3 regions of the Streptomyces sp. NPDC048521 genome follow, and region 2 is predicted to be linked to each of the others. Evidence: riboswitches for the same ligand, from Rfam matches in the RefSeq annotation. Region 2 holds a riboswitch; each other region holds the start of a gene.
What was found. Region 2 has a riboswitch for S-adenosylmethionine ahead of thrC (threonine synthase). Riboswitches for the same ligand answer to the same signal wherever they lie in the genome.
Positions count from the first base shown of each region.

Region 1: it holds a riboswitch for S-adenosylmethionine, as region 2 does, so the genes downstream of both, ACGFRF_RS40690 (aminotransferase class V-fold PLP-dependent enzyme) here and thrC (threonine synthase) in region 2, are expected to answer to the same signal.
Region 3: it holds a riboswitch for S-adenosylmethionine, as region 2 does, so the genes downstream of both, ACGFRF_RS35440 (amino acid ABC transporter permease) here and thrC (threonine synthase) in region 2, are expected to answer to the same signal.

Region 1 covers NZ_JBICWR010000035.1:36,504-46,139, forward strand. Annotated here, with positions in the region: gene ACGFRF_RS40680 (rhomboid family intramembrane serine protease) at 1-56, shown strand, start outside; gene ACGFRF_RS40685 (Lrp/AsnC family transcriptional regulator) at 53-334, shown strand; gene ACGFRF_RS40690 (aminotransferase class V-fold PLP-dependent enzyme) at 424-1,800, opposite strand; SAM riboswitch class IV at 1,983-2,099, opposite strand; gene trpD (anthranilate phosphoribosyltransferase) at 2,185-3,249, opposite strand; gene ACGFRF_RS40700 (cytochrome bc complex cytochrome b subunit) at 3,371-5,032, opposite strand; gene ACGFRF_RS40705 (Rieske 2Fe-2S domain-containing protein) at 5,029-6,087, opposite strand; gene ACGFRF_RS40710 (c-type cytochrome) at 6,084-6,896, opposite strand; gene ACGFRF_RS40715 (heme-copper oxidase subunit III) at 6,956-7,576, opposite strand; gene ACGFRF_RS40720 (hypothetical protein) at 7,731-8,132, shown strand; gene ACGFRF_RS40725 (Ig-like domain-containing protein) at 8,213-9,475, opposite strand.
Region 2 covers NZ_JBICWR010000004.1:134,204-143,839, forward strand. Annotated here, with positions in the region: gene ACGFRF_RS11565 (trehalose-6-phosphate synthase) at 1-28, opposite strand, end outside; gene ACGFRF_RS11570 (glucosyl-3-phosphoglycerate synthase) at 121-1,116, opposite strand; SAM riboswitch class I at 1,289-1,454, shown strand; gene thrC (threonine synthase) at 1,472-2,755, shown strand; gene ACGFRF_RS11580 (MoaD/ThiS family protein) at 2,752-3,030, shown strand; gene ACGFRF_RS11585 (cold-shock protein) at 3,474-3,677, shown strand; gene groL (chaperonin GroEL) at 3,976-5,598, shown strand; gene ACGFRF_RS11595 (carboxylesterase/lipase family protein) at 5,754-7,301, shown strand; gene ACGFRF_RS11600 (hypothetical protein) at 7,308-7,880, opposite strand; gene murQ (N-acetylmuramic acid 6-phosphate etherase) at 7,996-8,919, opposite strand; gene ACGFRF_RS11610 (MurR/RpiR family transcriptional regulator) at 9,065-9,636, opposite strand, start outside.
Region 3 covers NZ_JBICWR010000022.1:36,030-45,665, reverse strand. Annotated here, with positions in the region: gene ACGFRF_RS35450 (putative leader peptide) at 1-91, shown strand, start outside; gene ACGFRF_RS35445 (glutathione S-transferase C-terminal domain-containing protein) at 168-1,055, shown strand; SAM riboswitch class IV at 1,133-1,243, shown strand; gene ACGFRF_RS35440 (amino acid ABC transporter permease) at 1,607-2,587, shown strand; gene ACGFRF_RS35435 (amino acid ABC transporter ATP-binding protein) at 2,584-3,402, shown strand; gene ACGFRF_RS35430 (ABC transporter substrate-binding protein) at 3,486-4,505, shown strand; gene ACGFRF_RS35425 (GNAT family N-acetyltransferase) at 4,524-5,369, shown strand; gene ACGFRF_RS35420 (putative leader peptide) at 5,366-5,485, shown strand; gene ACGFRF_RS35415 (LLM class flavin-dependent oxidoreductase) at 5,591-6,799, shown strand; gene ACGFRF_RS35410 (NtaA/DmoA family FMN-dependent monooxygenase) at 6,819-8,201, shown strand; gene ACGFRF_RS35405 (M12 family metallopeptidase) at 8,376-9,461, opposite strand; gene ACGFRF_RS35400 (LuxR C-terminal-related transcriptional regulator) at 9,556-9,636, shown strand, end outside.

The DNA.
Region 1 (9,636 bases), on a different contig from region 2:
GGGCTAGAGTGAAGTCCGCACCGGCCCCGGCGTCCGAGGGAGAGAACCAGCCGTGATCACCGCGATCGTCCTCATCAAGACCAGCGTGGACCGGATCCCCGAGATCGCGGAGCAGATCGCCTCGCTGGAGAGCGTCAGCGAGGTCTTCTCGGTCACCGGCACCTACGACCTGATCGCCATGGTCCGGGTACGGCAGCACGAGGACCTGGCCGAGGTCATCCCCGGCCGGATCAGCAAGATCCCGGGTGTGGAGGGCACCGACACGCACGTCGCGTTCCGCACCTACTCCCAGCACGACCTGGAGGCCGCGTTCGCGATCGGCCTCGACAACTAGCAGGTGCGCGCTCCCGCCGTGAACGAGCGTGCGCGCACGGCGTCACGCGGCAGGCGGGAGTTCGACGACAGGGCCCAGGTCGGCCGGCCTCACACGGCCGGGACGCAGCGGCCGTCCTCGGTGCGGTAGGTCCACTTCGCGCCCTCGGCCACCAGCTCCTTGACCGCCGTGACGAACCGCTCCACGTGCTCGTCCGGCGTGCCCGCGCCGAAGCTCACCCGGACGGCGTTGAGGGACTTCTCGCCCGGGGCCGCCTCCGGTGCCCCGCACTCGCCCTGGCTCTGCGGGTCGCTGCCCAGCAGGGTGCGGACCAGCGGGTGGGCGCAGAAGAGGCCGTCGCGGACGCCGATGCCGTACTCGGCGGAGAGGGCGGCGGCGAAGTGGGAGCTGTTCCAGCCCTCGACGACGAAGGAGATCACACCGACGCGCGGGGCCTCGTCGCCGAAGAGGGAGAGGATCCGGACCTCCGGGACCTCGGCCAGGCCTTCGCGGACAGTGCGGACGAGGTGCTGCTCACGGGCGACGAGGCTGTCCCAGCCGGCCTCGGTGAGCGCCTTGCAGGCGGAGGCGATGGAGTAGGCGCCGATGACGTTCGGAGAGCCGGCCTCGTGGCGGGCGGCACTCTCGTGCCACTCCACGTCCACTCCCCCGTCGGTGCGCCGGGTGACCTTGCGGCTGGCGCCGCCGCCCGCCAGGTACGGCTCGGCCGCCCGCAGCCAGTCGGCGCGGCCGGCCAGGACACCGGAGCCGAACGGGGCGTACAGCTTGTGCCCGGAGAAGGCGACCCAGTCGACGCCCAGCTCACGGATGTCCACCGGGTGGTGCGGGGCGAGCTGGGCGGCGTCCAGGACGATCCGGGCGCCGTGCGCGTGGGCCGCGGCGGCCAGCTCGCGCACCGGCCACAGCTCGCCGGTGACATTGGAGGCTCCGGTGACGCAGACCAGGGCCGGGCGGTGGCCCCCTTCGATGGAGACAGTGCGGTCGGCGAGGGCCCGCTCCAGGGTCTCGACGGCCTGCCGCGGGGTGCGCGGGGCGTCGAGGTAGGTGACCTGCGCGTCCTGCCAGGGCAGCAGGGAGGCGTGGTGCTCGGTCTCGAAGACGAAGACCTGGCAGTCGGCCGGGAGCGTGCGGGCGAGGAGGTTGAGGGAGTCGGTGGTCGACCGGGTGAAGATCACCTGGTCGCTCTCCCGGCAGCCGAGGAACTCGGCGACGGCCTTGCGGGCGTTCTCGAACAGGTCCGTGGAGAGCTGGGAGAGGTAGCCGGCGCCGCGATGGACACTGCCGTAGTACGGGGCGTAGGCGGCGACGTCGTCCCAGACTCGCTGGAGGGCGGGGGCGCTGGCCGCGTAGTCGAGGGCCGCGTAGGTGACTTCGCCGCCCGTCACGAGCGGGACGGTGACATCCCGTCCCAGAACGGGCAGCGGGGCGCAAACGGTCTGGTCGGTGGCAGCGGTGGAGACGGACATGGGTGAACTCCCGTGTGAGCAGGCGGAACTCACCGCACGAGCGGACAGGGCTCGAGCGCGGATGAGGTGAAAAGGGGTGTGCGGAGGCGGGGCTCTGCGGCCCTATCGCATTCGCTTGCTCACGGAAGGCTCCCTCGATGACCAGGACCCCTGGTCCCGCGCTCGGTCAGAAGCGCGCGAGGGGTCCGCGCTTGCCGCAGACCTTGCTGTCTGCGACCTGGTCTTCACCCGGGGCACCCCGCCACGGACGGAGGGTTGCCGGACAGTCGGCCGGGGCCTCATGACTGTCGCTCATGACCTGGTCCAACATCCTGCCATACGATCTTCGGCGCGCAAGGCGCAGTCCACCATCCGGACTGCGCCGTACGTCGCACCGCACCGGGGTCAGGCGTTGCTCGCCGCCACCCACCGCTCCAGCGCCCGCTTGGCCGCGCCCGAGTCGATCGACTCCCGCGCCTCGGCCATACCGGCGCGCAGCTGGTCGGCGAGTGGGGCGTCCGTCGGCCGCAGGGCGGCCAGCGCGGCCGCCGAGTTCAGCAGTACCGCGTCCCGCACCGGACCCTGCTCGCCGTCCAGCAGGCGGCGGGCGACCTCCGCGTTGTAGGCCGCGTCGGCGCCGCGCAGGGCCTCCACGGGGACGAGGTCGATGCCCACGTCCCGCGGGTCGAAGGTCTCCTGCGTGACCTTGCCGTCGCGGACCACCCACACCTGGGAGGTGGCGGTGACGGTCAGCTCGTCCAGGCCGTCGTCGCCCCGGAAGACCAGCGCGGAGTTGCCGCGCTCGGCGAGGACACCGGCCACGATCGGCGCCATGCGCGGGTCGGCCACCCCGACCGCCTGGGCGCGCACCTTGGCCGGGTTGGTCAGCGGACCGAGCACGTTGAAGGTCGTGCGGATACCCAACTGGCCGCGCGCCGCGGCCACATGGCGCAGGGACGGGTGGAACCTCACCGCGAAGCAGATGGTGATGCCGGCCTCTTCGGCGACCTCGGCGACCCGCTTCGGGGTCAGGTTCAGGTTGATCCCGAGTTGCTCCAGGACGTCGGAGGACCCGGAGGCGGAGGACGCGGCGCGGTTGCCGTGCTTGACGACCTTCGCGCCGGTGCCCGCGACGACGATCGAGGACATCGTGGAGATGTTCACCGTCTTGGCGCCGTCGCCGCCGGTGCCGACGATGTCGACCGCCGGGCCGGGCACTTCGATCACGTTGGCGTGCTCGTACATCGTCCGGACGAGTCCGGAGATCTCCGCGACCGTCTCGCCCTTGGCCCGCAGCGCCACCATGAAGCCGGCGATCTGGGCGTCGGTCGCCTCGCCGCGCATGATCAGGTCCATCGCCCACGCGGTCTCGTCGGCGGACAGATCACGGCCCTCCAGCAGGCCGTTCAGCAGGGCGGGCCAGGAACGGCCCGCCGCGGTGTCGCCTCCAGCGGGGGTCACAGCGCTCATCAGCCGCTCCTGGTACACAGTCCTGCAAGGTCGTACACCACCCTATCCAGCCCGGGACACGGCGAAGGGCCCCGTCCGCAACCCGGACGGGGCCCTTCAGCGTGGCGTGGCGACGCGGGGATCAGTGGTGGCCGTGGCCGCTCGTGATCTCCTTGTACTCCTCGACGGTCGGCTTCGGGATCTGGTTGTCCTCGCCGTAGTAGGCGTTGGAGAGCTTCGCACGCAGCTTCTCCGAGCCCGTCACCTTGCGCTGGACACCGTTCTCGTCCACCGCCGGGCCGATCTCGGCCGGCTGGTACTGCTCGTGCGCGGTGAGCGTGTGCAGCTGCTCCTGGCTGAGCGGCTCGTGCACCTCGATGAACTCACCGTGCGGCAGCCGCTTGATGATGCCGGTCTCGCGACCGTGCAGCACCTTGTCGCGGTCGCGGCGCTGCAGACCCAGGCAGATCCGCTTGGTCACGAGGAACGCGACGACCGGTCCGACGAAGAACCCGATCCGGACGAACCAGGTGACGGCGTTGATCGACAGGTGGAAGTGCGTGGCCCACAGGTCGTTTCCGCCGCCGACCAGGGTGATCATGTAGACGGTCACCCAGGCGACACCGAAGGCGGTGCGGGTCGGGGCGTTGCGCGGGCGGTCCAGGATGTGGTGCTCGCGCTTGTCGCCGGTGACCCAGGACTCGAGGAACGGGTAGACCGCGATCAACGCGAGGACCAGCGGGAAGAGCACCAGCGGGATGAACACGCCCAGGACGAGCGTGTGACCCCAGAAGCTGATCTCCCAGCCCGGCATGAAGCGGATCAGGCCCTCGGCGAAGCCCATGTACCAGTCGGGCTGGGCGCCGGTGGACACCTGGTCCGGGCGGTAGGGACCGATGGCCCAGATCGGGTTGATCTGCGCGACCGCCGCGATGATCGCGATGACACCGAAGACCAGGAAGAAGAAGCCTCCGGCCTTGGCCATGTAGACCGGCAGCAGCGGCATGCCGACGACGTTCTTCTCGGACTTTCCGGGGCCCGCGAACTGCGTGTGCTTGTGGTAGAAGACCAGGATCAGGTGGCCGACCACCAGACCGAGCATGATGCCCGGCAGCAGCAGGATGTGGACCGAGTAGAACCGCGCCACGAAGTCGTGGCCCGGGAACTCCCCGCCGAAGAGGAAGAACGACAGGTACGTGCCGACGATCGGCACGGACAGGATCGCGCCCTCCATGAAGCGGACACCGGTGCCGGAGAGCAGGTCGTCCGGGAGCGAGTAACCGGTGAAGCCGGTGAACATGCCCAGGACGAACAGCAGGAAGCCGAACAGCCAGTTGATCTCACGCGGCTTGCGGAACGCGCCGGTGAAGAACACGCGCATCATGTGCACGAACATGCCGGCGAGGAAGATCAGCGCGGCCCAGTGGTGGATCTGCCGGACCAGCAGACCACCGCGCACGTCGAAGGAGATGTGCAGGGTCGAGCTGAACGCCTCGGACATCAGCTGTCCCTGGAGCGGGACGTAGCTGCCGTGGTACTCCACCTCGTTCATCGACGGGTGGAAGAACAGCGTCAGGTAGACACCCGTGAGGATGATGATGATGAAGCTGTAGAGGCAGACCTCGCCCAACATGAACGACCAGTGGTCGGGGAAGATCTTGCGCATGTTGGCCTTGGCCAGGGAGTAGATCCCGAGCCGGCCGTCGGCCCAGTCGGCGATCCGCTCGCCGGCCGGTGCCTTTCCGCGAGAGCGGCCCGCCGCGTCGGCGGCAGACGAGCTCTTCTCGTTCGGTGCAGTACTCATCCGCGCTCCCAGAATGCAGGACCGACGGGCTCCTCGAAGTCGCCGAGCGCCTGGAGGTAACCCTCACTGTCCACACCGATGCGCAGCTGCGGCAGGGCGTGGCCGGCGGGGCCGAAGATCACTCGGGCACCGTCGGAGAGGTCGAAGGTGGACTGGTGGCACGGGCACAGCACGTGGTGCGTCTGCTGCTCGTACAGCGAGATCGGGCAGCCGACGTGGGTGCAGATCTTGGAGAACGCGACGATGCCCTCGTGCGACCAGTCGAGCTCGCGCTTGTCCTTGATGTTGCCGGGCTGCAGCCGGACGATCATCAGGGCCGCCTTGGCGATCTCCGTCTGGAACTCCTCGTCCTTCTCCTCCAGGCCGTCGGGCATGGCGAAGGTGAGCGAGCCGACGGCGACGTCCTCGGGACGCAGCGGCTGGTTCGTGTTCATGTTGACCAGACGCTTGCCCTTGGCCCACAGCGTGTGGCGCAGCGTGCTGTGGGGCAGCGGGCCGAGGTCACGCAGCAGCATGACGCCGGAGAGCGGCACCAGGGTGAGCGCCCCGAGCATCGTGTTGCGGATCAGCTTGCGGCGGCCGAGCGCCGATTCCTTGGCGCCCTGACGGAAGTCGTCGTGGACCTTCGTGCGCACATCGGCCGGAGCCTCGATGGCGTGCCGCTCGTCGGCGATCTCCACGTCGGACATCAGGGTGCGGGCCCAGTGGACCGCGCCCGCGCCGATGCAGAACAGCGCCACACCGAGGGTCAGACCCAGCGCGAAGTTCAGCGCGCTGAGGTGCCCGATCGGGAAGACGAAGATCGTCTTGTCGTGCGGGATCGCGACGTACGCGGCGATGAAGGCCACGGTGGCCAGCATCGACACCGTGAACAGCAGGGCGACCACACGCTCGGACCGCTTGGCGGCCCGCTCGTCGATGTCCTGGATCCGGTGCTCGTGCGGCGGCAGACCCGGGTCGGCGAACGGGTTCTCCTCGTCCGCGACGCTCACGGCGCCGTGCGCGTGGCCCTGCTCAGCGGGCAGGTTCTCTTCTGGAATGTCTTGGCTACTCATGACTTCTTGGCCTTTGCGGTCCGAGCGGCGACCCAGACGGCGACCGCGATCAACGCGCCCAGACCGAAGATCCAGGCGAACAGACCCTCACTGACCGGCCCGAGGCCGCCCAGCTCCATACCGCCCGGGTTGTCCGTCTCGTCACTGTTGACCGTGTGCAGGTACGCGATGATGTCCTTCTTGTTCTTCTCCGACAGAGTGGTGTCGGGGAAGGACGGCATGTTCTGCGGGCCGGTCTGCATGGCCTCGTAGATGTGCTTGGGAGAGACGCCCTCGAGGTTCGGGGCGTACTTGCCCTTGGTGAGCGCACCACCCTTGCCGGTGAAATTGTGGCACTGCGCACAGTTGGTGCGGAAGAGCTCGCCGCCCTTGGCGATGTCCGCGCCTGCCGGACCGTACTGCTGCTCGGTCGGCACGTTCGGGCCGGCGCCCAGCGACGCGATGTACGCGGCGAGCTGGTCGATCTGGGCCTGCGTGTAGACGGGCTTCTTGCGCGGGACCTGGGCGCCCTGCGAGGTGGCGGCCGGCATACGGCCGGTGCCGACCTGGAAGTCGACGGCCGCGGCGCCGACGCCGACCAGGCTCGGCCCGTCGGAGGAGCCCTGGCCACCGGTGCCGTGGCAGCTGGCGCAGCCTACCTCGTAGAGCTTCTTGCCCTCCTTGATGGTCAGGGACTGGGAGGTCTCATCGGCCTGCGCCTTGCCCGCGGGCGCGAACGCGGCGTACAGCCCCCCAGTGGCCGCCAGCGCGAGGAGTAGGACGACGACCGCCGCCAGCGGATGGCGTCGTCGTGCGGAGAGCTTTTTCACGGATTACCCCGGTGTCAGGATCTTCTGCGTCGATGCTTCGGATGCGGGAGCGGTCCCGGCTACTTGATCAGGTAGATCGTGGCGAAGAGGCCGATCCAGACCACATCGACGAAGTGCCAGTAGTAGGACACGACAATGGCGGCGGTCGCCTGCTCGTGCGTGAACCTCTTCGCCGCGTAGGTGCGGCCGAGGACCAGCAGGAAGGCGATGAGACCGCCTGTCACGTGCAGGCCGTGGAAGCCGGTGGTCAGGTAGAACACCGAGCCGTACGGGTCGGAGGACAGCGAGATGCCGTCCTTCTTCACCAGCTCCGTGTACTCGTAGATCTGACCGCCGATGAAGATCGCACCCATGATGAAGGTGAGGATGAACCAGCCACGGAGCTTCTTCACGTCGCCGCGCTCGGCAGCGAACACGCCGAGCTGGCAGGTGAGGGAGGAGAGCACCAGGATCGTGGTGTTCGTCGCGGAGAAGGGCACGTTGAGCGCGTGCGCCTGCTCCTTCCAGTGAGCCGGTCCGGTCACCGACCGGAGGGTGAAGTACATCGCGAAGAGGGCCGCGAAGAACATCAGCTCGGAACTCAGCCAGATGATGGTTCCGACGCTGGTGAGGTTCGGCCGGTTGACCGACGGGTGCGCGTGCCCGGTTTCTACTGTCGTTGCTGTCGCCACGACCGACATTATGTCGGTCGCTTATCCAGCCCTCACTCCGGGGGGTGCCGTTCGGAGTGTTGCTGCCCGTCGAACCGGTACTGACGTGGTGTTCATGGGAGTAACATCCGCCCAAACGGCCCCGTCCGTCCTGTCCGTACGACGCTGACGTCTCGGAGGAACAATGCAGCCGACCGCCACGGTGCTGGTCTACAGCGACGACTCCAACACCCGCGAACAAGTACGGCTGGCCGCCGGGCGCCGGCCCGCCCCGGACGTCCCCCAGATCGAGTTCGTGGAGTGCGCCACGCCCGCGGCGGTGCTGAGCGAGCTGGACAAGGGCGGCATCGATGTCTGCGTGTTCGACGGCGAGGCCGTGCCGATGGGGGGCATGGGGATGTGCCGGCAGATCAAGGACGAGGTGTTCGACTCGCCGCCGGTGCTGCTGCTCATGGGCCGGCCCCAGGACGCCTGGCTGGCCACGTGGAGCCGGGCCGACGCCGCTGTGACGTTGCCGGTGGATCCGGTGGAGTTCGCCTCGGCGCTGGCCTCTCTGCTGCGTCGGAAGCGGTTGCTGAGCGCCTAGCGGGGTGGGGTGCGGGGCTCGTGCGCGGCTGCCGGTCCGGTGTGGCCTGTCGCGCCGTTCCCCGCACCCCTCAGGGGCGCTCACACGGCGGTCGGCTGCAGGCGCACGGCGTCCCCGGGGGCCGGGCCGTCCGGGGTGGCGTTGACCAGCGCGCTGCCCGTGCGCCACTTCTTCCAGTCGAGGTTCCAGTCGCCGAAGCCGTTGCCGAAGGGCTCCATGGGGTCGCCGTCGGAGTTGACGACCTTGACGATGTCGCCCTCGCGGACGTTGTCGAAGAACCACTCGGCGTTGGACGTGCTCATGCCGGTGCAGCCGTGGCTGACGTTCGCATACCCCTGCGAGCCCACGGACCAGGGGGCGGCGTGGACGTACTCGCCGGACCAGGTGACCCGGGTGGCGTAGTAGACCGGCAGGTCGTAGGAGTCGGAGGTGCCCTCGGCGATGCCGACGGTGGTGCCGCGCATCCGTACGAAGTACTGCTTCTCCAGTACGACCTTGACGCCGTTGCGGGTCTCGAAGCCGGGCTTGCCGGTGGTGACGGGGATCTGCTCGATCTGCCGGCCGTTCTTGTAGTACGTGAGCTGGTGCGCGGCGGCGTCCGTGACGACCTCGACCCGGTCGCCCGTGGTGATCTTCAGCGCCTTGGACTTCCCGCCCCACAGCCGGTCGCTGATCTTGATGCCGTCCAGGTTGCTGTGCACCTGGACGGTGGCGTGGGCGGGCCAGTACTCCTTGGGGCGGTAGTGGAGTTCCTTGCCGCTCACCCAGTACCAGGAGCCCTGCACGGCCGGTACGGAGTCCACCCTGAGGGAACGCTCCACGACGGCCCGCTGCGCCTTGTCCTTGATCTCCTGGTCGAGTTGGGCCGTGACGGGCTGCCCGACGCCGTACTCGCCCGCGACCGGCCCGAACGTGACGCTCAGGCGCTTCTTGCTGGTGGGCTTGCTGGTGTCGAACGTGAGGACCTTGCGGCCGGGCGCGCCGTCCTCGTCCTCGGTGCTCACCACGACCGTGTAGTGGGCGTTGGCGGCCAGCGGTGAGGTGCTGTGCCACCGGCTGCCGTCGGCGGCGAGTTCGCCCGCCACATAGCGCCCTGTGGAGTCCTGGGCGGTGACGTCGGTGATGCGGCCCTCACCGCTCTTGGCGGTGACCTCGAGGGGCTTGTCCGGGTCGGCCCGCTTCTCTGCACCGGTGGGGCCGTTGAAGGAGATCAGGTCCGCCGCGTCGTACGGCCTGGCCGACAGGGGGTTGCCGTCCGAACCGCAAGCGGTGACGCCCGCGCCGAGGGCGGTCACCAGCAGGGTGCAGCTGACGACGGTGCGGGTCCGCGGAGTGTGGTTCATACGATCACGCTATGAGCTGTTGACCGTACCGGCATGGCGGGTAACCCGTACGAGCGATGCACATTGCGGCAAAGGACGGACACGCCGGGTGCGTCCGGAGAAAGACGGGAGCCCGGACCCCCTGACGGAGGGTCCGGGCTCCCGGCGCGTGTTCTCGCGTG
Region 2 (9,636 bases):
GCACCTCAGCACCGTCCGTGGAAGCCATACGCCTCAACCTAGCCCGGCCCGGAAACGCTCAAACGTACGGTCCACCCCGGAAGGGGGCCGTATACAGCCGTTCTTCCGCGTTCACGCGACTCACGCCACCCGGCGCGCCGCGTACTCCGCGATCTCCGCCATCGGCGGCCGTTCCTCGGTGTCCACCGAGTAGGTGCGCGGCTCGAACCCGTCCTCGCCCCGCTCGAACTGGGTCAGGGCGGGCCGGACCAGGTGTCCGCGGGCCAGCCGCAGCTGGGCGGTGCGGTAGATCGCCGCCGCCATCCGGCCGAGCGCCTGCCCGTCCTGGTGCCGGTGCTTGCGCACCCCCACGTCCACCTGGGCCAGCGCGTCGAGTCCGACCAGGTGCAGGGCGTCCACCAGCATGCCCAGTTCGACGCCGTAGCCGACGGGGAACGGCAGTTGTTCCAGCAGGGAGCGGCGGGCCGCGTACTCGCCGCCCAGCGGCTGCACGAAGCCGGCCAGCTGGGGCCAGTGCATGTTCAGCAGGGGGCGGGCCATCAGCTCGGTGACCCGGCCGCCCTGGCCCGCCCGCCGCCCGCCACCGCCCTTGTGCGCAGCGCCTTCGGCGCCCACCTCCTCGTCGCCGCCGAGCGGGCGGTCGTACATGCCCTTGACCAGGTCCACCTCGGGGTCGGTGAGCAGCGGGCCGACGATTCCGGAGACGAAGTCGGAGGAGAACTCCTTCAGGTCCGCGTCGATGAAGCAGAGAATGTCCCCGCTGGTGACGAGCAGCGAGCGCCAGAGCACCTCGCCCTTGCCGGGGACGGCGGGTATGCGGGGCAGGATGTCGTCGCGGTGGACGACCCGGGCGCCCGCGGCGGCGGCGACCGCGGAGGTGCGGTCGGTGGAGCCCGAGTCGACGACGACGACCTCGTCGACGAGCGGGACCTGCTCCACGAGGTCGTGACGGATGACCGCGACGATGTCGCCGACCGTCTCCTCCTCGTTGAGCGCGGGCAGCACGACACTGATCGTCTGCCCCGTGCGCTGCTTGGCGGCCAGTATCCGGTGGAGAGGGCGATCGGTCACGGACCAGGAGCGGGTGGCCAGCCAGCGCTCGACTTCTTCCAGCACGGTCTGCGGCTCCTCACTGTTCGTGATCACACACGGTGACGCCGTGCGGCGTCCCTGTGATCCATCTCGCGGTTCGGACGACTATCTCAACTGTCCTGGCCGTCGGTTACAGTCTTGAACAACGCCGATGACCATCGCATGTCGGGGGTCACGGGCGTCCACAACCGCATACAGCTCATCCAGAGGGGCAGAGGGACACGGCCCGGTGAAGCCCCGGCAACCCTCCAGCCGGTTCTCGTAGATCAGACTGATCGGTTCTGATCGTCTCCGCGAGGCTCCCGGCTAGGGAAGGTGCCAAATCCGTCTCACGGCGAGATGCGTCGTGAGGAAGATGAGGAGAAAGGGCCTCGCCTCCATGGCTGTGCAGACAGTTGCAAGCACCGGCAATCCCACCGTCGACCTCGGTCCCGCCGCGGCACTGAGCTGTCGCGAGTGCGGTCACCGCGTGCCCCTCGGCCCGGTCTTCGCGTGCGAGGAGTGTTTCGGCCCGCTGGAGATCGCCTACGACTTCTCCGCCTACGACACCGAAGAGCTGCGTGCGCGCATCGAGGCGGGCCCCGCGAACATCTGGCGTTACGCGCCCCTGCTGCCCGTCCCCGCCGACGTGGCCGGCAAGCCCAACCTCAACCCGGGCTGGACCAAGCTCGTCAAGGCCGACAACCTGGCCCGCGAGCTGGGCGTCACCGGCGGCCTGTACGTGAAGGACGACTCCGGCAACCCGACGCACTCCTTCAAGGACCGCGTCGTCGCCCAGGCCCTGGAGGCCGCCCGCGCCTTCGGCTTCACCACCCTCTCCTGCTCCTCCACCGGCAACCTCGCCGGTGCGGTCGGCGCCGCGGCCGCCCGGGCCGGCTTCCGTTCCTGCGTGTTCATCCCGCACGACCTGGAGCAGGGCAAGGTCGTCATGGCCGCGGTCTACGGCGGCGAACTCGTCGGCATCGAGGGCAACTACGACGACGTGAACCGCTTCTGCTCCGAGCTGATCGGCGACCCGGCCGGCGAGGGCTGGGGCTTCGTCAACGTCAACCTGCGGCCCTACTACGCGGAGGGCTCCAAGACCCTGGCGTACGAGATCTGCGAGCAGCTCGGCTGGCAGCTGCCCGACCAGATCGTGGTCCCGATCGCCTCCGGCTCCCAGCTCACGAAGATCGACAAGGGCCTGCAGGAGCTGATCAAGCTCGGGCTGGTCGAGGACAGGCCGTACAAGATCTTCGGTGCGCAGGCCGAGGGCTGCTCGCCGGTGTCCACCGCCTTCAAGGCCGGCCACGACGTGGTCCGCCCGCAGAAGCCGAACACCATCGCCAAGTCCCTCGCCATCGGCAACCCGGCCGACGGCCCGTACGTCCTCGACATCGCGCGCCGCACCGGCGGTGCCGTGGAGGACGTGACGGACGCGGAGGTCGTCGACGCCATCAAGCTGCTGGCCCGCACGGAGGGCATCTTCGCGGAGACGGCGGGCGGTGTGACCGTCGGCGTCACTCGCAAGCTGCTCAAGGACGGCGTGCTGGACCCGGCGAAGACCACGGTCGTCCTCAACACCGGCGACGGCCTGAAGACCCTCGACGCGGTGGCCGGCACCGGCCTCACCGCCACCATCCGCCCGACCCTGGACTCCTTCCGAGAGGCTGGCCTCGCATGAGCGTGACCGTTCGCATCCCGACCATCCTGCGCACCTACACCGGCGGCCAGGCCGAGGTCACGGCCGAGGGCGGGACCCTCGCCGAGGTCATCGAGAACCTGGAGAAGAACCACACGGGGATCGCCGCCCGGGTGCTGGACGACCAGGGCAAGCTGCGCCGGTTCGTCAACGTCTACGTCAACGACGACGACGTCCGCTTCGAGCAGGGCCTCGAGACGGCGACCCCCGACGGCGCCGGCGTCTCGATCATTCCGGCCGTCGCCGGCGGGTGCTGACCGAATGACCGATCATTACCTTCGGTAACAGTGGTTACGTATTGTTCATCGGATTGCCCCTTCCGTGAGAGAAGCGGAGGGGGCAATTCTGTGTGATTGAGCGCGGTAGAGTTGGGGAACACGGTCGCGGCCTTCGGGTTGCGGGCCCTGGATTCACGCCGCACAGCCCGACAAGAAGTAGCCAAAGTATGCGGGTTTTATGCGGCTTTTGTTCTTTTTGTGGAGCCCGACTTGCCCTGAATTCGGGCGAATTCTCGGCACATTCCGGGCCGTGCCCTTCCGGAATTCTCGTCCGATTGACCTGTTGCAGACGGCAGTTGGACAGATACATTCAGCCGCGGTCGACGCGTTCCGGCGCACGCCCCCGTCCGATGGGGGGCGAGGTCTGACCCGGGTCCGCGAAGTGCGGATCTGTGCAAGGGCCAGTAATAGGGGAGTTAGGCATGGCTCAGGGCACCGTCAAGTGGTTCAACGCGGAGAAGGGGTACGGCTTCATCGCGGTCGACGGTGGTGCGGACGTCTTCGTCCACTACAGCGCCATTCAGATGGACGGCTACCGCACCCTGGAAGAGGGCCAGCGGGTGGAGTTCGAGATCTCGCAGGGCCAGAAGGGCCCGCAGGCCGACATGGTTCGCCTCAGCGCCTGAACGTTTCTTGTCACGAAGGGCCCGCACCGGCACAGGGTGCGGGCCCTTCGTCATGCCCCGGCGCCCCGGGGTCCGCGGACGGCCGGGCGCCCCTGTACCCCCGGAGGCGCTTGCACTCGACCATGCCGAGTGCTAATCATTGCGTTAGCACTCTGAAGGTGAGAGTGACAGTGAAGGACCGGGTCGGTGAGGCCCGCAGGCCGGGTGGGGCAAGGAACCACGAGGCCGGCGAGCCGTCCGTCGCGGGCGCGGGCGCGGTCCGAAGGAATCACCCCCAGTCCTGGAGGGACCACTTCACATGGCCAAGATCATCGCGTTCGACGAGGAGGCGCGGCGCGGCCTCGAGCGCGGCATGAACCAGCTCGCGGACGCCGTGAAGGTGACGCTCGGCCCCAAGGGCCGCAACGTCGTCCTCGAGAAGAAGTGGGGCGCCCCCACGATCACCAACGATGGTGTCTCCATCGCCAAGGAGATCGAGCTCGAGGACCCGTACGAGAAGATCGGCGCCGAGCTGGTCAAGGAAGTCGCCAAGAAGACGGACGACGTCGCCGGTGACGGTACGACCACCGCGACCGTGCTCGCCCAGGCCCTGGTCAAGGAGGGCCTGCGCAACGTCGCCGCCGGTGCCAACCCGATGGCTCTGAAGCGCGGTATCGAGAAGGCCGTCGAGGCCGTCTCCGCCGCCCTGCTGGAGCAGGCGAAGGACGTCGAGACCAAGGAGCAGATCGCCTCCACCGCGTCCATCTCCGCCGCCGACACCCAGATCGGCGAGCTGATCGCCGAGGCCATGGACAAGGTCGGCAAGGAAGGCGTCATCACCGTCGAGGAGTCCCAGACCTTCGGTCTGGAGCTGGAGCTCACCGAGGGTATGCGCTTCGACAAGGGCTACATCTCGGCGTACTTCGCCACCGACATGGAGCGTATGGAGGCCGTCCTCGACGACCCGTACATCCTGATCGCCAACTCCAAGATCTCCTCGGTCAAGGACCTGCTCCCGCTGCTGGAGAAGGTCATGCAGTCGGGCAAGCCGCTGCTGATCATCGCCGAAGACGTCGAGGGCGAGGCCCTGTCGACCCTGGTCGTCAACAAGATCCGCGGCACCTTCAAGTCCGTCGCCGTCAAGGCCCCGGGCTTCGGCGACCGCCGCAAGGCGATGCTCAACGACATCGCCATCCTCACCGGCGGCGAGGTCATCTCCGAGGAGGTCGGTCTCAAGCTCGAGAACACGACCCTCGACCTCCTGGGCAAGGCCCGCAAGGTCGTCATCACCAAGGACGAGACCACCATCGTCGACGGTGCCGGCTCCTCCGAGCAGGTCGCGGGCCGCGTGAACCAGATCCGCGCCGAGATCGAGAACAGCGACTCGGACTACGACCGCGAGAAGCTGCAGGAGCGCCTGGCGAAGCTCGCCGGCGGTGTCGCGGTCATCAAGGCCGGTGCCGCCACCGAGGTGGAGCTCAAGGAGCGCAAGCACCGCATCGAGGACGCCGTCCGCAACGCGAAGGCCGCCGTCGAGGAGGGCATCGTCGCCGGTGGTGGCGTGGCCCTGCTGCAGGCCTCCCAGGTCTTCGAGAAGCTGGAGCTGGACGGCGACGAGGCGACCGGCGCAAACGCCGTGCGCATCGCGCTCGAGGCCCCGCTGAAGCAGATCGCCGTCAACGCCGGCCTCGAGGGCGGTGTCGTGGTGGAGAAGGTGCGCAACCTGACCCCGGGCCACGGCCTGAACGCCGCGACCGGCGAGTACGTCGACCTGGTCGCCGAGGGCATCATCGACCCGGCGAAGGTGACCCGCTCTGCCCTGCAGAACGCCGCCTCCATCGCCGCGCTGTTCCTCACCACCGAGGCCGTCATCGCCGACAAGCCGGAGAAGGCCGCCGCGCCGGCCGGCGGCGGCATGCCGGGCGGTGACATGGACTTCTGATCCTTCCCAGGATCGGCACAGTCCTTTCGTGCGAGGGCGGCACTCCCTGTCTGTGACAGGGGGTGCCGCCCTCGGGCGTGTCCGGGGTCAGGTGGGGGGCTGGGGCACTCGTGATCGCTCCCGTGCGTTGCCCCGATGACCAGTGAGGAGCCAGCATGACGACGAGCGAGTCCCCGGCCCCCGGCACCGACGGCCCTGTGGTGCGCACCGCCTCCGGCGCGGTGCGCGGCCTGCGCGAGCAGGGGCTGGCGGTGTTCCGGGGCATCCCCTTCGCCGAACCGCCGGTCGGTGCGGCCCGCTTCCAGGCCCCGCGCCGCGCCCGCCCCTGGGACGGCACGCGGGAGGCGTACGCCTTCGGCCCGCCGCCCCCGCAGGAGCCGGGCGTACTGGGCCCCTCGGCCCGGCCCGCCGGCCCCACGGGCGACGACTGGCTCACGCTGAACGTGTGGACCCCCGACCCGGACCCGTCGGCCGCCCGCCCGGTGATGGTGTGGATCCACGGCGGCGCGTACAAACTGGGGCACGGCGGCCAGCCGGGCTACGACGCCCAGCACGTGACCCGCGACGGCGACGTCGTGGTCGTCACCCTCAACTACCGCGTGGGCATGGAGGGTTTCGCCCTCTGGTCGGGCGCACCGGCCAACCGCGGCCTGCTGGACCAGGTCGCTGCCCTGGAGTGGGTCCAGGAGAACATCGGCGCGTTCGGCGGCGATCCGGCACGGGTCACGGTCTTCGGCGAGTCGGCGGGCGCGGGCTCCATCGCCTCCCTGCTGGCGATGGAGCGGGCGCGGGGCCTGTTCCACCGGGCGGTGGCGCAGAGCGTGCCGGGCACGTTCTTCTCGGCCGAGCTGGCCCGTGACATGGCGGCGGCCCTCGCGGCGGAGGCGGGCCGGCAGCCCACCGCGGCGGACCTCGCCGCCGTGGACCCGCGCCGACTCGCCGAGGCCGGACAGGCGTTGTCGGCCAAGATGGCCCGGTACGTGGACCGCTGGGGGCAGGCTGCGCCCACGGTCACCCCCTTCTCGCCGGTGGTCGACGGCGAGGTACTGCCCACGACTCCCTGGCAGGCGCTGGCCTCGGGCGCGGCACGGGAGGTGGACCTGCTGGCCGGCCACAACCGCGACGAGTTCCGCCTGTTCATGTTCATCGGCGGCATGTCCGGCACCATCACCGAGGAGCGGGCGGCGGACGTCCTGCGTCTGCTGGCCCCGGGCGGAGAGGCCGGCGAGCGCGCCTACCGCGAGGCCTTCCCCACGGCGTCCCCGGGCGAGCTGTTCGCCCGCGTGCAGACGGACTGGCTGTTCGGCATGCCGAGCCTGCGTCTTGCCGAGGCCCAGCTGGCGGGCGGCGGCCGGTCCCACGTCTACGAACTGACCTGGCCGGCCCCGGGGGGCGACGGCGTACTGGGCGCCTGCCACGGCCTGGACATCCCGCTGCTGTTCGGCACGTTCGGCGCGGACCTGGGAGGCCTTCTCTTCCCCGGCGGCAGGCCCACCCCGGAGGCGGAGCACCTCTCCACCTTCATCCGCCGCTCCTGGACGGCGTTCGCGCGCACCGGCGACCCCGGCTGGCCGGCGTACGACACCGGGACCCGCCCGGTCCAGGTGCTGGACGCGGAGCCGAAGGTGACGCCGTACCCCGAGGAGAAGAGCAGGCGCATATGGGAGGGCTTCGACTTCCGGGCCCTGCCCCTGCTGGACTGACGGCGGCTACAGGTTGCCCATGGGCTCGATGTCGACGCGCACCGGCGTCCCCCAGACCCGCAGCACCTCGTAGTCGGTGAACTCGTGCACGAGCCGGTACGCCATGGCCGGCCGGGAGCCGCGCCGCTGGGCGGCGAGGTACGCCTCGGCCTCGCGCCGGTCCCGCCTCGGCGTTCCGCACAGCTGCCACTCCTGCCCGTTCCACAGCTCCGGCAGCCACCGCTGCTGGGGCTGGGGCCGGTCCCCGCGCACGCCGTAACGGGAGGGGGCCTGGGCGACCGGCTCCCCAGGACGGGGCCTGCCGCCCTGGAACTCCGACCGCCGGGCGGCCCGCCGCCGGGTCTCGCAGAGCAGACACAGATCGGGTGCGCTCTCGTCGACCGGCCCCTGCGGATGCTCCGGGCACCGGGTGCTGGGCGCGGTGCCGGCGGCACTCTCCTCCACCAGGTCCAGTGCCCTGCGCAGATCGTTCCTGATCTCGTGCAGCCGGGTGTCCGGAGTGTCGGCGCCAAGGGCCTCCCCGTGCTCCCCGAGCAGCCGGAGCGCCCGTCCCAGGGCGGTGAGCTGGGCGTGATTCATATCAGTGCGTTGCCTCCTTGCCTCCATGGTGCCCGGTGCCAGGCGTGATCGACGGCGCCGAGCACGGCCGGGACCGCTCCACCGCCGAGGTCTTCGGCCGGGCGAGCGGGGCGGGTCAGCCGGCCGAGTGCGCCAGTGCGGCGCGCAGACGGCCGCCGGACTCCGCCAGAAGGCGGGCGGCGGTCGGGCCGTCGACCTCGGCGAGAAGGATCAGGATCGCGTTCTTCACCTCGCCGCCGGACTCGGTGAGGGCCTTCTCGATCTCCTCGTCGCTCGCGCCGGTGGCCAGGGCCACGATCCGGCGGGAGCGGGCCCGGAGTTTGTCGTTGGAGGCACGGACGTCGACCATCAGGTTCCCGTACGTCTTGCCGAGCCGGATCATCGTGATGGTCGAGAGCATGTTCAGGACCAGCTTCTGGGCCGTGCCCGCCTTCAGCCGGGTGGAGCCGGTGATCAGCTCCGGGCCCACGACGACTTCGATGCCGTGCTCGGCGGCGGCCGCGAGCGCGCTGTGCTCGTTGCAGGCGAGGCCGATGGTCAGGGCGCCCAGCGCTCGGGCGTGCTCGACGGCGCCGACGGCGTAGGGGGTCCGGCCGGAGGCGGAGATGCCGACCACCGTGTCGTCGGCGGTGATCCGCAGCGCGTCGAGGTCCCCCCGGGCCAGCTCCTCGGAGTCCTCGGCGCCCTCGACGGAGGTGACCATGGCCTCGGGGCCGCCCGCGATCAGGCCGACGACCTGCGCGGGGTCGGTGTTGAAGGTGGGCGGGCACTCGGAGGCGTCCAGCACGCCCAGCCGTCCGGCGGTACCGGCACCGGCGTAGACGAGGCGGCCGCCGCGGCCCATGCGCTCGGCCACCGCGTCGATGGCGGCGGCGATCCGGGGCAACTGCTTCGCGACGGCACCGGGCACGCCCGCATCCTCACCGTTCATCAAGCGGGCGATCTCAAGGGTGGGCAACTGATCGATGTCGGCGAGCTCGGGCCGAAAAGCCTCGGTGGTCAACGCGGCCAGCTCACTGCGCAGGTCATGAGAGGTCATTGGGGGGCGGCTCTCTCCGGTGACTTTTCCATGGGGGGTGGTGAACCTACCTGGGGGCGCGGGGCCCCTCGTGGCGTGCGACTCGGGCGCGGGGCGCGACGAGCCCGACGAGCCCGCGGATCCCCACAACGGTCGGTCCTGCGGTCTAGCGCGGCCCACTGCGATGCCGATGCGCCAACGCCTCGTAGGACGCGGCCAGCGCCGGCGCCGCGGTCTCGTACGTCCGCTGGGCCACACCGACGAACAGACAGTCCACCACCAGCAGTTGACTCGTCCGTGAGGACATCGCGGCCGGCCGCAGCTCGGTCTCCCGGGAGGTGGAGGTGGTCAGGACGTGGTCGGCGTACTGCGTCACCGGCGAATCGGGCCTTCCGGTGATCGCGACGGTGGTCGCCCCGTGCTCGAAGGCGACCCGCAGTGGCTCGATGACATCCCCCGTCGAGCCGGAGTGCGTGATCGCGATGGCCACGTCACCCGAGCGGAGCTGCACCGCGTTGGTCACCGCGAGGTGCGGATCGCTGTGCGCGTGGGCTATGAGCCCTATCCGCAGCAGCTTCTGCGTGAGGTCCTGGGCGACGAGCCCGGACGCCCCTATGCCGTACACGTCGGTCCGCCGGGCGCCGGCCAGCGCGGTGACGGCGGCACCCAGCTGGACGGTGTCGAGTCCGGCGGCCGTGTCGGCGAGGGTCTGCTGTTCCTCGTAGGCCAGTTTCGCGA
Region 3 (9,636 bases), on a different contig from region 2:
GGGCCGGTCGCCGCTGCGCACACCCCTGCTCACCTCCCGGCTCCACATCGACCTGCTGCGCGTCTGCAGCGCCATCAGCGGCCGGCGCTGAGCCCGGCCCCTCGCCCTCATCGAAGGACGGCGCCTGTCGGCGCGCCCGTCCGCACACCCATGACCCGGGGAGACGCATGTCCGTCAGTCCGCTCACCGCCGCTGCCCACGTCCGCCGATCCACCCCCGGCTTCCGGGGCCGGATCGGCCGGGACGCGCGCAGCGGCCACTACGCCGTGCCCCACCGCTACCGGCTCCATCTCTCGACCGCCTGTCCCGACGGACTCCGCCTCGCCGTCGGACACAGCCTCCTCGGCCTGGACGGCAGTTGTCCGGTCACCGTTCTGCCCGCCGTCCCGGACTGTCCCGGCGGCGGCCACACGGCACTGCGCCCGCTGTACGAGGCGAGCGCCCACCACTACACCGGCCCGGCCCTCGCGCCCGTCCTCAGCGACGACTGGTCCGGACGCATCGTGAGCACCCACGCCCCCGACATCCTGCGCGACCTGGACCGCTTCCCGGGCGACGACCAGGCCTCCCTGTACCCCTGCGGCACGGAGTCGGTGATCGAGGCGGTCGAGCGGATGTGCGCCGAGGGCATCGAGGAGGCCGCCCAGCGCGCCGGACGCGCCGGTGCCGACCCCGCCGAGCAGGCCGCCGCCCTCGACGTGCTGCTCGACACCCTGGGCCGGCTGGAGCGACGGCTGACCGGTGAGGAGTACCTGGTCGGCGACCTGCTCACCGCCGCCGACATCGAGCTGTGGGTGACCCTCGTGCAGCTCGACACCGTCCACCGCTGCCACCTCGACGCCTCCGCCGTGCACCGGATCGCCGACCACCGCGCCCTGTGGGCCTACGCCCGCCGCCTGGCCGCCCACCCCGCCTTCGGCCGCCACCTCGACCTGGACGGCATCTCCCGCCGCCACCACGGCCGTTGCCAGGGCCTGGAGGCCGCCGGAGCGGCTGTCCAGATCCTGGACTGGGTCGGCCACGCGGGCGATGCTCCGGGCGCTTGCCGCAGGTGAGAGCGAATGTCGTAAGTCCACTACGCGGACGGCCGTTGACATTCGAACGGACAACTGCCTTACTTACGGCTCAGAACGGTCATGAGCGTCAGCGCCAAGCCCTGGCTCGCTGACCGGCAACCCTCGCATCGCGGTGGGGTGCCCCAGGTGACGACCGGACCGGATGACGTTTTCGGTAAGCGCGAGGCCCCACGGGGCCGGAACAGTGACAGGTGACGCCATGTACGCAGCTCCCAGGACGGCCGCGAGCCGCCCCCAGGGCTGCGTACCGCCGTACGCCCAGCTCCTCGTCGCGAACCGCGCCGTCGATCTGCTCCGCGTCAACAGCGCACTGTGTACCGCACCGGGCTCTGCCCGCTGTCGGGGCTGACACCCGCTTCCCAGCCCCCGCGTTCGTCACGCACACCCTCCGTGTGGTGTGCCGTTGCCCGCCCAGCTCCCGGTTCCGCGCGTTCCCGTGTGCCACCTCGTGCCGTAGTGCCGTCATGCGCCGTCGTGACCCACGCTCGCTCGCCGCCGTCCCGGGGTGTCCGATTCCGCCGGAGCCCGCCATGAGTGAACCCCCAGGCGCCGCCCTCTCCCTCGCCGAGGCGCCACCCACCGACACACCGTCAAGAAACTTGTCGGCACAGCGTGTTCAGCCACTGCGTCGGCCAGGACGGTGGATCGTCACCGCCGTCGTCCTCGTGCTCGTCGCGCAGATCCTGCACGGACTGGTCACGAACCCCTTCTACCAGTGGGACCGCTTCCGCTACTGGTTCCTGCGCCCGACCGTTCTCGACGGCCTCCTCGTCACCCTCGAAGTCGCCGCCCTGAGCGCCGTGCTGGGTCTGGCCGGCGGGATCGTGCTGGCGCTCGGCCGGCTCTCCGGAAGCCCGGTGCTGCGCGCGGTCAGCTGGACCTACACCTGGCTGTTCCGTTCCGTACCGCTGATCGTGGTGCTGATCTTCCTCTACAACTTCAGCGCCCTGTACAAGACGTTGAGCCTGGGTGTGCCGTTCGGCCCGGCCTTCGTCAGCTTCGACGAGTCGAAGCTGGCCACCGACATGGCGATCGCCGTCGTCGGCCTCAGCCTCAATGAGGCGGCGTACGCGGCCGAGGTGGTCCGCGGCGGTCTCCTCTCCGTCGACCAGGGACAGCACGAGGCGGCGTCCGCGCTCGGCCTGCCCAACGGCTACCAGTTCCGCAGGATCGTCTTCCCGCAGGCCCTCAGGTCCATCACCCCGAACTACGTCAACCAGCTGATCGGCCTCATCAAGAGCACGTCCCTGGTGTTCTACGTCTCCCTGCTCGACCTGTTCGGCTCGGTGCAGGCGATGGGCAACACCTACCCCGGTGACATCGTGCCGCTGCTGCTGGTCGCCACCGTCTGGTACCTGATCCTGACCAGCGCCGTCTCCGTCGTCCAGTTCTACGTCGAGCGGTACTACGCCCGGGGCGCCACGCGCACCCTGCCGCCGACACCACTGCAGAAAGCCCGGGCCGGCCTGGCCGACCTGCGGGCCCGGCTGCGCAGGGAGGCCGCCGTATGACCAGCGCCCACATCCTCGAGAAGGCCGCTCCCGCCGCGATCGAGGTGCACAACGTGCACAAGTGGTACGGCGCCCACCGCGTCCTCGACGGCATCGACCTGACCATCCGCCCCGGCGAGGTCACCGTGATCCTCGGGCCGTCCGGCTCAGGCAAGTCGACCCTGCTCCGGGTCGTCAACCACCTGGAGAAGCCCGAGATCGGCCACGTCAGCGTGGGCGGCGAACTGATCGGCGTGAAGCGGCACGGAGCGGGGGTCCCCACGGGCGCGGGCCCAGGGAGGCTCAAGGAACTCAGCGAGCGCGCCATCCTGGCCCAGCGCAGCCGGATCGGCTTCGTCTTCCAGAACTTCAACCTCTTCCCGCACCTGACCGTCCTCGACAACGTCGCCGCCGCGCCCGCCGCCACCGGCAGGCTGACCAAGCCGGCGGCCCAGGAACTGGCCCGCGAACTGCTCGAACGCGTGGGCCTGGGCGGCAAGGCAGGCGCCTACCCCCGGCAGTTGTCCGGTGGGCAGCAGCAGCGCGTCGCCATCGCCCGCGCCCTCGCCCTGCGTCCCGGGGTCATCCTCTTCGACGAGCCGACCTCCGCGCTCGACCCCGAACTCGTCGGCGAGGTGCTGGCCGTCATCAAGGACCTCGCGACCAGCGGCACCACCCTCGTCATCGTCACCCACGAGATCGGTTTCGCCCGCGAGGTCGCCGACCGGGTCGTCTTCATCGACGGCGGCCGGATCGTCGAACAGGGCCCGCCCGGTCAGGTGCTGGACAAGCCCCGGCACGAACGGACCCGGGACTTCCTCGCCAAGGTGCTCTGACCCCCTCCCCGGCGACGCCCCCACGACCTCCCCCACCACATCACCGCCACCACCCTCATCAGCGAGACAAGGACAGCCGAGCCATGCCTACCCACATCACCCGACGCAGCCTGATACGCGGCATCACCGCGGCGACCGCCGTCGCCACCCTCGCCACCGGGCTCGCCGCCTGCGGGGGCGACAGCGAGGCCGCCGCCAGGACCGACGCCGCCGGTACGGTCACCGTGGGACAGCTGTCCAACGGGGCCGCCAAGGAGACCGAGCTGAAGGTCTCCGAGGTGAAGTCCATCAGCGCCGAACTGCCCGCATCCGTCCGCAAGAGCGGCAAGCTCGTCATCGGCATCGGAGCCCTGCCCGCGGGATCCGCGCCGCTGAACTACGTGGGCAGCGACCAGAAGACCCTGACCGGCTCCGAGCCCGACTTCGGCCGCCTGGTGGCCGCCGTCCTCGGCCTCGAGCCCGAGATCAAGAACTTCACCTGGGAGAACCTCTTCGTCGGCATCGACAGCGGCAAGGTCGACGTGGCCTTCTCCAACGTCACCGACACCGAGGAGCGCAAGAAGAAGTACGAGTTCGCCTCCTACCGGCAGGACAACCTCGCCTTCGAGGTACTGAAGAAGAACCCCTGGAACTTCGACGGCGACTACGAGAACCTCGCCGGCAAGACGGTCTCCGTGGGCTCCGGCACCAACCAGGAGAAGATCCTCCTGGAGTGGAAGGCCAAGCTGGCCAAGGAGGGCAAGAAGCTCACCGTCAAGTACTTCCCGGACCAGAACTCCATCAACCTGGCGCTCAGCAGCGGCAAGATCGACGCCTTCCTCGGACCCAACCCCAGTGTCGCCTACCGCGCCCGGCAGACCGCGAACACGCCCAACCCGACCCGCAACGCGGGCACCTTCTCCGGCGCCGGCGAGACGCTCCAGGGTCTGATCGCCGCCACCGCCAAGAAGGACAGCGGACTGGCCAAGCCGCTCGCGGACGCCATCAACCATCTGATCAAGAACGGGCAGTACGCCAAGTGGCTGGCCGCCTACAACCTCTCCAACGAGGCCGTGGCCAAGTCCGAGGTCAACCCGCCCGGACTGCCGCTGGACAACTCCTGACGGGCCGCCACAGCCGATATGCGACGTGAGCCAAGCAGGGACTCCGCCTCCGTGGCCCGCCCCACCGGCGTCCGCGCAGGCGGAGCCCCCCAGGCCCTGCCCCGAGCCACCCTCCTCGACAACGCCGTCTGGGCCGCCCTCGACGGCCCGCACGCCCACCTCGCCGAACGGGTCGGCCGCGCCGCCCGCTACCGGCCCGAGACCTACGCTTTCGCCGCCCTCGCCGACCCGTCGGACCCGGCCGCCTGGGCCGACCTGCACACGCTCGTCGGTCCCGGAAACACCGTTCGGATCAAGCCCGTCGAGCGGGTCCCCGACGGATGGCAGGTCGTCGGCGGCGGGGAGGGCGTCCAGCTCGTCGGCACCGCGCTGCGGGCCGAGCCCGCCCCGGAGGCGGTACGGCTGGGGCCCGCCGACGTCCCCGAGATCCTCGACCTGGTCGCCCGGACCCGCCCCGGCCCGTTCCTGAGGCGGACCGTCGAGATGGGCACCTATCTCGGCATCCGGCACGAGGGCCGGCTGATCGCGCTCGCCGGGGAGCGGCTGCGGCTGCCCGGCTGGACGGAGATCAGCGCCGTCTGCACCGACCCCGAGCACCGCGGCCGAGGGCTGGCCACGCGGTTGGTGCGGGCGGTCGCCGCGGGCATCCGGGACCGCGGGGACACTCCGTTCCTGCATGCCGCCGCGGACAACGCGCGGGCGATCCGGCTCTACGAGTCGATCGGGTTCACCCTGCGCCGCCGCTCACGCATCGTCCAGGTCCGCGCGCCGGGAACATCCGGCGCGGGCCGGGCGTTGTCCGTCGCGACGAGATCCGCACGGCGGTCGCCGACCCGGCCCGCCGCGCCCGACGGACGGAGGTGACGGCCGTGACACGGGTACTCCCGGTGCGCCTTGCGCACCCGTACCGCTCGGTCCGCCTGCACTCCCGGCCGCACATAGATCTCCAGCGCGTGTCCACCGCGCTCTGTCGCCACTGACTCTCCCCCCGGCCCCCGGCCGTCTCCTCCTGCCGCGCTCGCCCCTCGCCACCTCCCTGCCGCGCGAGCCGGTGTTCTCGTACGGACATCAAGGAAGGCACCGACATGTCCTCAACTCCTCCTTCCCCTCTACACCTTGCCGTCGCACTGGACGGCACCGGCTGGCATCCCGCGTCCTGGCGCGAGCCGGTCGCCCGCCCCCGGGAACTGTTCACCGCCGGCTACTGGGCCGACCTGGTCGCCGAGGCCGAACGCGGCCTGCTCGACTTCGTCACCATCGAGGACGGCCTCGGCCCGCAGTCCGCGCGGTTCCTGGAGCCGGACGAGCGCACCGATCAGGTCCGCGGCCGGCTCGACGCGGTCCTCGTCGCCTCCCGCGTCGCCCCGCTCACCCGGCACATAGGTGTCGTCCCGACCGTGGTGGCCACACACACCGAGCCGTTCCACATCTCCAAGGCGATCGCCACCCTCGACTATGTCAGCAGCGGACGCGCCGGTCTGCGCGTGCAGATCACCGCCCGCCCGAACGAGGCCGCGCACTTCGGCCGCCGGACCATCGACCCGATCGACGCCTACGACAGCCCGGCCGCGCTGGAACTCGTCACCGAGCTGTTCGACGAGGCCGCCGACTACGTGGAGGTCGTGCGCCGGCTCTGGGACAGCTGGGAGGACGACGCCGAGATCCGGGACGCGGCGACCGGCCGCTTCGTCGACCGGGACAAGCTGCACTACATCGACTTCGAGGGCCGCTTCTTCAGCGTCAAGGGCCCCTCCATCACGCCCCGGCCGCCGCAGGGCCAGCCGCTGGTCACCGCCCTCGCCCACCAGACGATCCCGTACCGGCTCGTGGCCCGCCAGGCCGACATCGGCTACGTCACCCCGCACGACCTGGAGCAGGCCCGCGCGATCGTCGCCGAGATCCGCGCCGAACAGCAGGCCGCGGGCCGCGCCGACCAGACCGTGCACGTCTTCGGCGACCTCGTCGTCCTCCTCGACGACACCCCGGCCGAGGCGGAGGCCCGCCGGGACCGCCTCGACACGCTCGCGGGCGAGCCGTACACCAGCGACGCCCGGATCTTCACCGGTACCGCCCACCAACTGGCCGACCTGCTGGAGGAGCTGGCGGAAGGCGGACTGACCGGTTTCCGACTGCGGCCCGCCGTCGCCGGCCACGACCTGCCCCGCATCAGCCGGGACCTGGTGCCCGAACTGCGGCGCCGCCACCGCTTCCGCGACGCCTACGAGGCCGACACCCTGCGTGGTCTCCTCGGCCTCGGCCGCCCCACCAACCGCTATGCCGCAGCCATCGCCTGAGCCGGAGGAACGCAACGCCATGAGCAAGCCGCTGAAGCAGATCCATCTGGCCGCCCACTTCCCCGGCGTCAACAACACCACCGTGTGGAGCGACCCGGCCGCCGGCAGCCACATCGAGTTCAGCTCCTTCGTGCACTTCGCCCGCACCGCCGAACGCGCCAAGTTCGACTTCCTGTTCCTCGCCGAGGGCCTGCGCCTGCGCGAACAGAACGGCCGGATCTACGATCTCGACGTCGTCGGCCGCCCCGACACCTTCACCGTGCTGGCCGCGCTGGCCGCCGTCACCGACCGGCTCGGCCTGACCGGCACCATCAACTCCACGTTCAACGAGCCCTACGAGGTGGCCCGCCAGTTCGCGAGCCTCGACCACCTCTCCGGCGGCCGCTCCGCGTGGAACGTGGTCACCTCCTGGGACGCCTTCACCGGCGAGAACTTCCGCCGCGGCGGCTTCCTGCCGCAGGAGGAGCGCTACTCCCGCGCCAAGGAGTTCCTGGCCACCGCGAACGAGCTGTTCGACTCCTGGCGCGGCGACGAGATCCTCGCCGACCAGGCCACCGGCACCTTCCTGCGGGACGCCAAGGCCGGATCCTTCGTCCACCAGGGGCAGCACTTCGACATCCACGGCCGCTTCAACGTCCCGCGCTCCCCGCAGGGCCGCCCGGTGATCTTCCAGGCGGGCGACTCCGACGAGGGCCGCGAGTTCGCCGCGGCCGGCGCGGACGCGATCTTCAGCCGGTACGCCACGCTGAAGGAGGGCCAGGCCTTCTACAAGGACGTCAAGTCCCGCCTCGCCGCGTACGGCCGCCGCCCCGACCAGCTGCTCATCCTGCCGGCCGCGACCTTCGTCCTCGGCGACACCGACCAGGAGGCAGCCGAGCTGGCGCGCGAGGTGCGCCGGCAGCAGGTCAGCGGTGCCACCGCCATCAAGCACCTGGAGTTCGTCTGGAACCGGGACCTGTCGGCCTACGACCCGGAGGGGCCGCTGCCCGACGTCGACCCGGTGGTGAGCGAGGAGCACATCTCCCGGGGTCGCGCCCAGGTGCGCATGTACCGCGACCCGATCGCCATCGCCCGCGAGTGGCGGCAGCTCGCCGAGGCCAACAAGTGGTCCATCCGTGACCTGGTCATCAACACCGGCAACCGGCAGACCTTCATCGGCTCCCCGGCCACCGTCGCCCGCACCATCAACGACTTCGTCCAGGCGGACGCCTCCGACGGCTTCATCCTCGTCCCGCACATCACCCCGGGCGGCCTCGACCCGTTCGCCGACAAGGTGGTCCCGATCCTGCAGGAACAGGGCGTCTTCCGCGCCGACTACGAGGGCACGACCCTGCGCGACCACCTGGGTCTGGCCCACCCCGACGCGGACGCCCGCGCCTCGGCCGAGCGTGCCGCGTCCTGAGGTCCCTCACGATCACCTGATCACGTACCGGACCGACCCGGTCACGGGCGTCCCCCCGGGCTTCCTCACCCACCCCGGAAGCACCGGTGTGGCCGCGGACGTCACCTCCCCCGTAGGTGACGTCCGCGACCGTTCCCCCGGTGCCGGACCGTGGTCCTCGTCGTCCGTGTGCCGTCACCAGCACATGACGGCCGTCTCTCCCGCACCCCACGTGGAGTGGAGGCGGACGCGGACGAAGTAGCGGCGGCCCTTGACGAGCCGCACCCCGACAACGGCGTTGTCCGGGCCGCCGCCGTCGTCGTGGCCCGCGAGGAAGCGCGCTTCCCCGTCGCGCTCCTCGAAGACCACGAGCACGGTGTCGGCGTCGCCGAAGGTACCCACGGTGTACGCGCGGGTCTCCGGCGGCTCGACGGTGAAGTCGGCCTGTTCCGCCGGGCCCAGACCCAGCGGCACCGACCGGAACGGCACCAGCGCGGCCGGCCCGGCAGGGTCGGCGGGCGGGTACCAGCGGAGCACGAACTCCTTGTCGGCCGGGGACGGTGTGCCGGACGGACGCAGCCCCCCGCGGTACTGCTCCGGCTCCAGCACCAGCCCCGGCCCGAACGGCAGCGCCATGACCGACTGCGGATCCCACACCGAGCCGCTCGCCTCGCCGGCGTCCAGCGCGCGCAGCACGTTCGTGTCCGTCGTCTCCCGGCTCCAGAAGTTCGGCGGACCCGCCAGCTCGGCGTACACGGCCTCGTCGTCCCAGTGGAGCCCGGCGAACGGGCTCTGGTGCTCGTGCACCATGCCGAGCGCGTGCCCGATCTGGTGCAGGACGGTCCCGCGCTCCCCGGGCGCGGTCACATCCCAGCCGAGGTTCATGGTGCGCTCGCCCCGGCCCACCGACAGCGCCTCCCGGCCCACCGCCGACCAGGAACCGGCTCCGGCCTGGAAGCCGATCCGCAGCTCCGCCTCCCCCCGGTCGCCGACCTCGGCGAAGGTGACGCCGATGCCGAGACCCTGCCACTCGCGGAAGCACTCGCGCACCACGTCCCGCTGCTCCTCGCCCCCGGCCCACGGCACCCGGCGCAGTTCCCCGCTCCCGGGGACCGGGATCACCGAGGCGTCGGAGTCGGCGTCGAGGAAGCAGTAGTGCAGGACCGTGCCGTTGACCCACATCCGCCGCCCGGCGAGCAGCGCACCCTGCCGCTCGGCCGTCAGCCCCGCCGCGAAGGACGGAGCCGGCTGCCGCGGAAGCGAGCAGAGGCGTCGGGTCATGCGGCCAGCGTGCCCGCCCGCGGTGCCGGGCGCCTGAGTCGGGGGCTACTCAAGTCCACCTGTATCAAAGCTGAGTACGCGCGCTCCGGATGATGTGAGGACTTTCGAACAGGACGCGAAGACACTGCAGATGCCCTGGCCGTTCACCGGCCGGCAGGACGAACTGGAGCTGGTG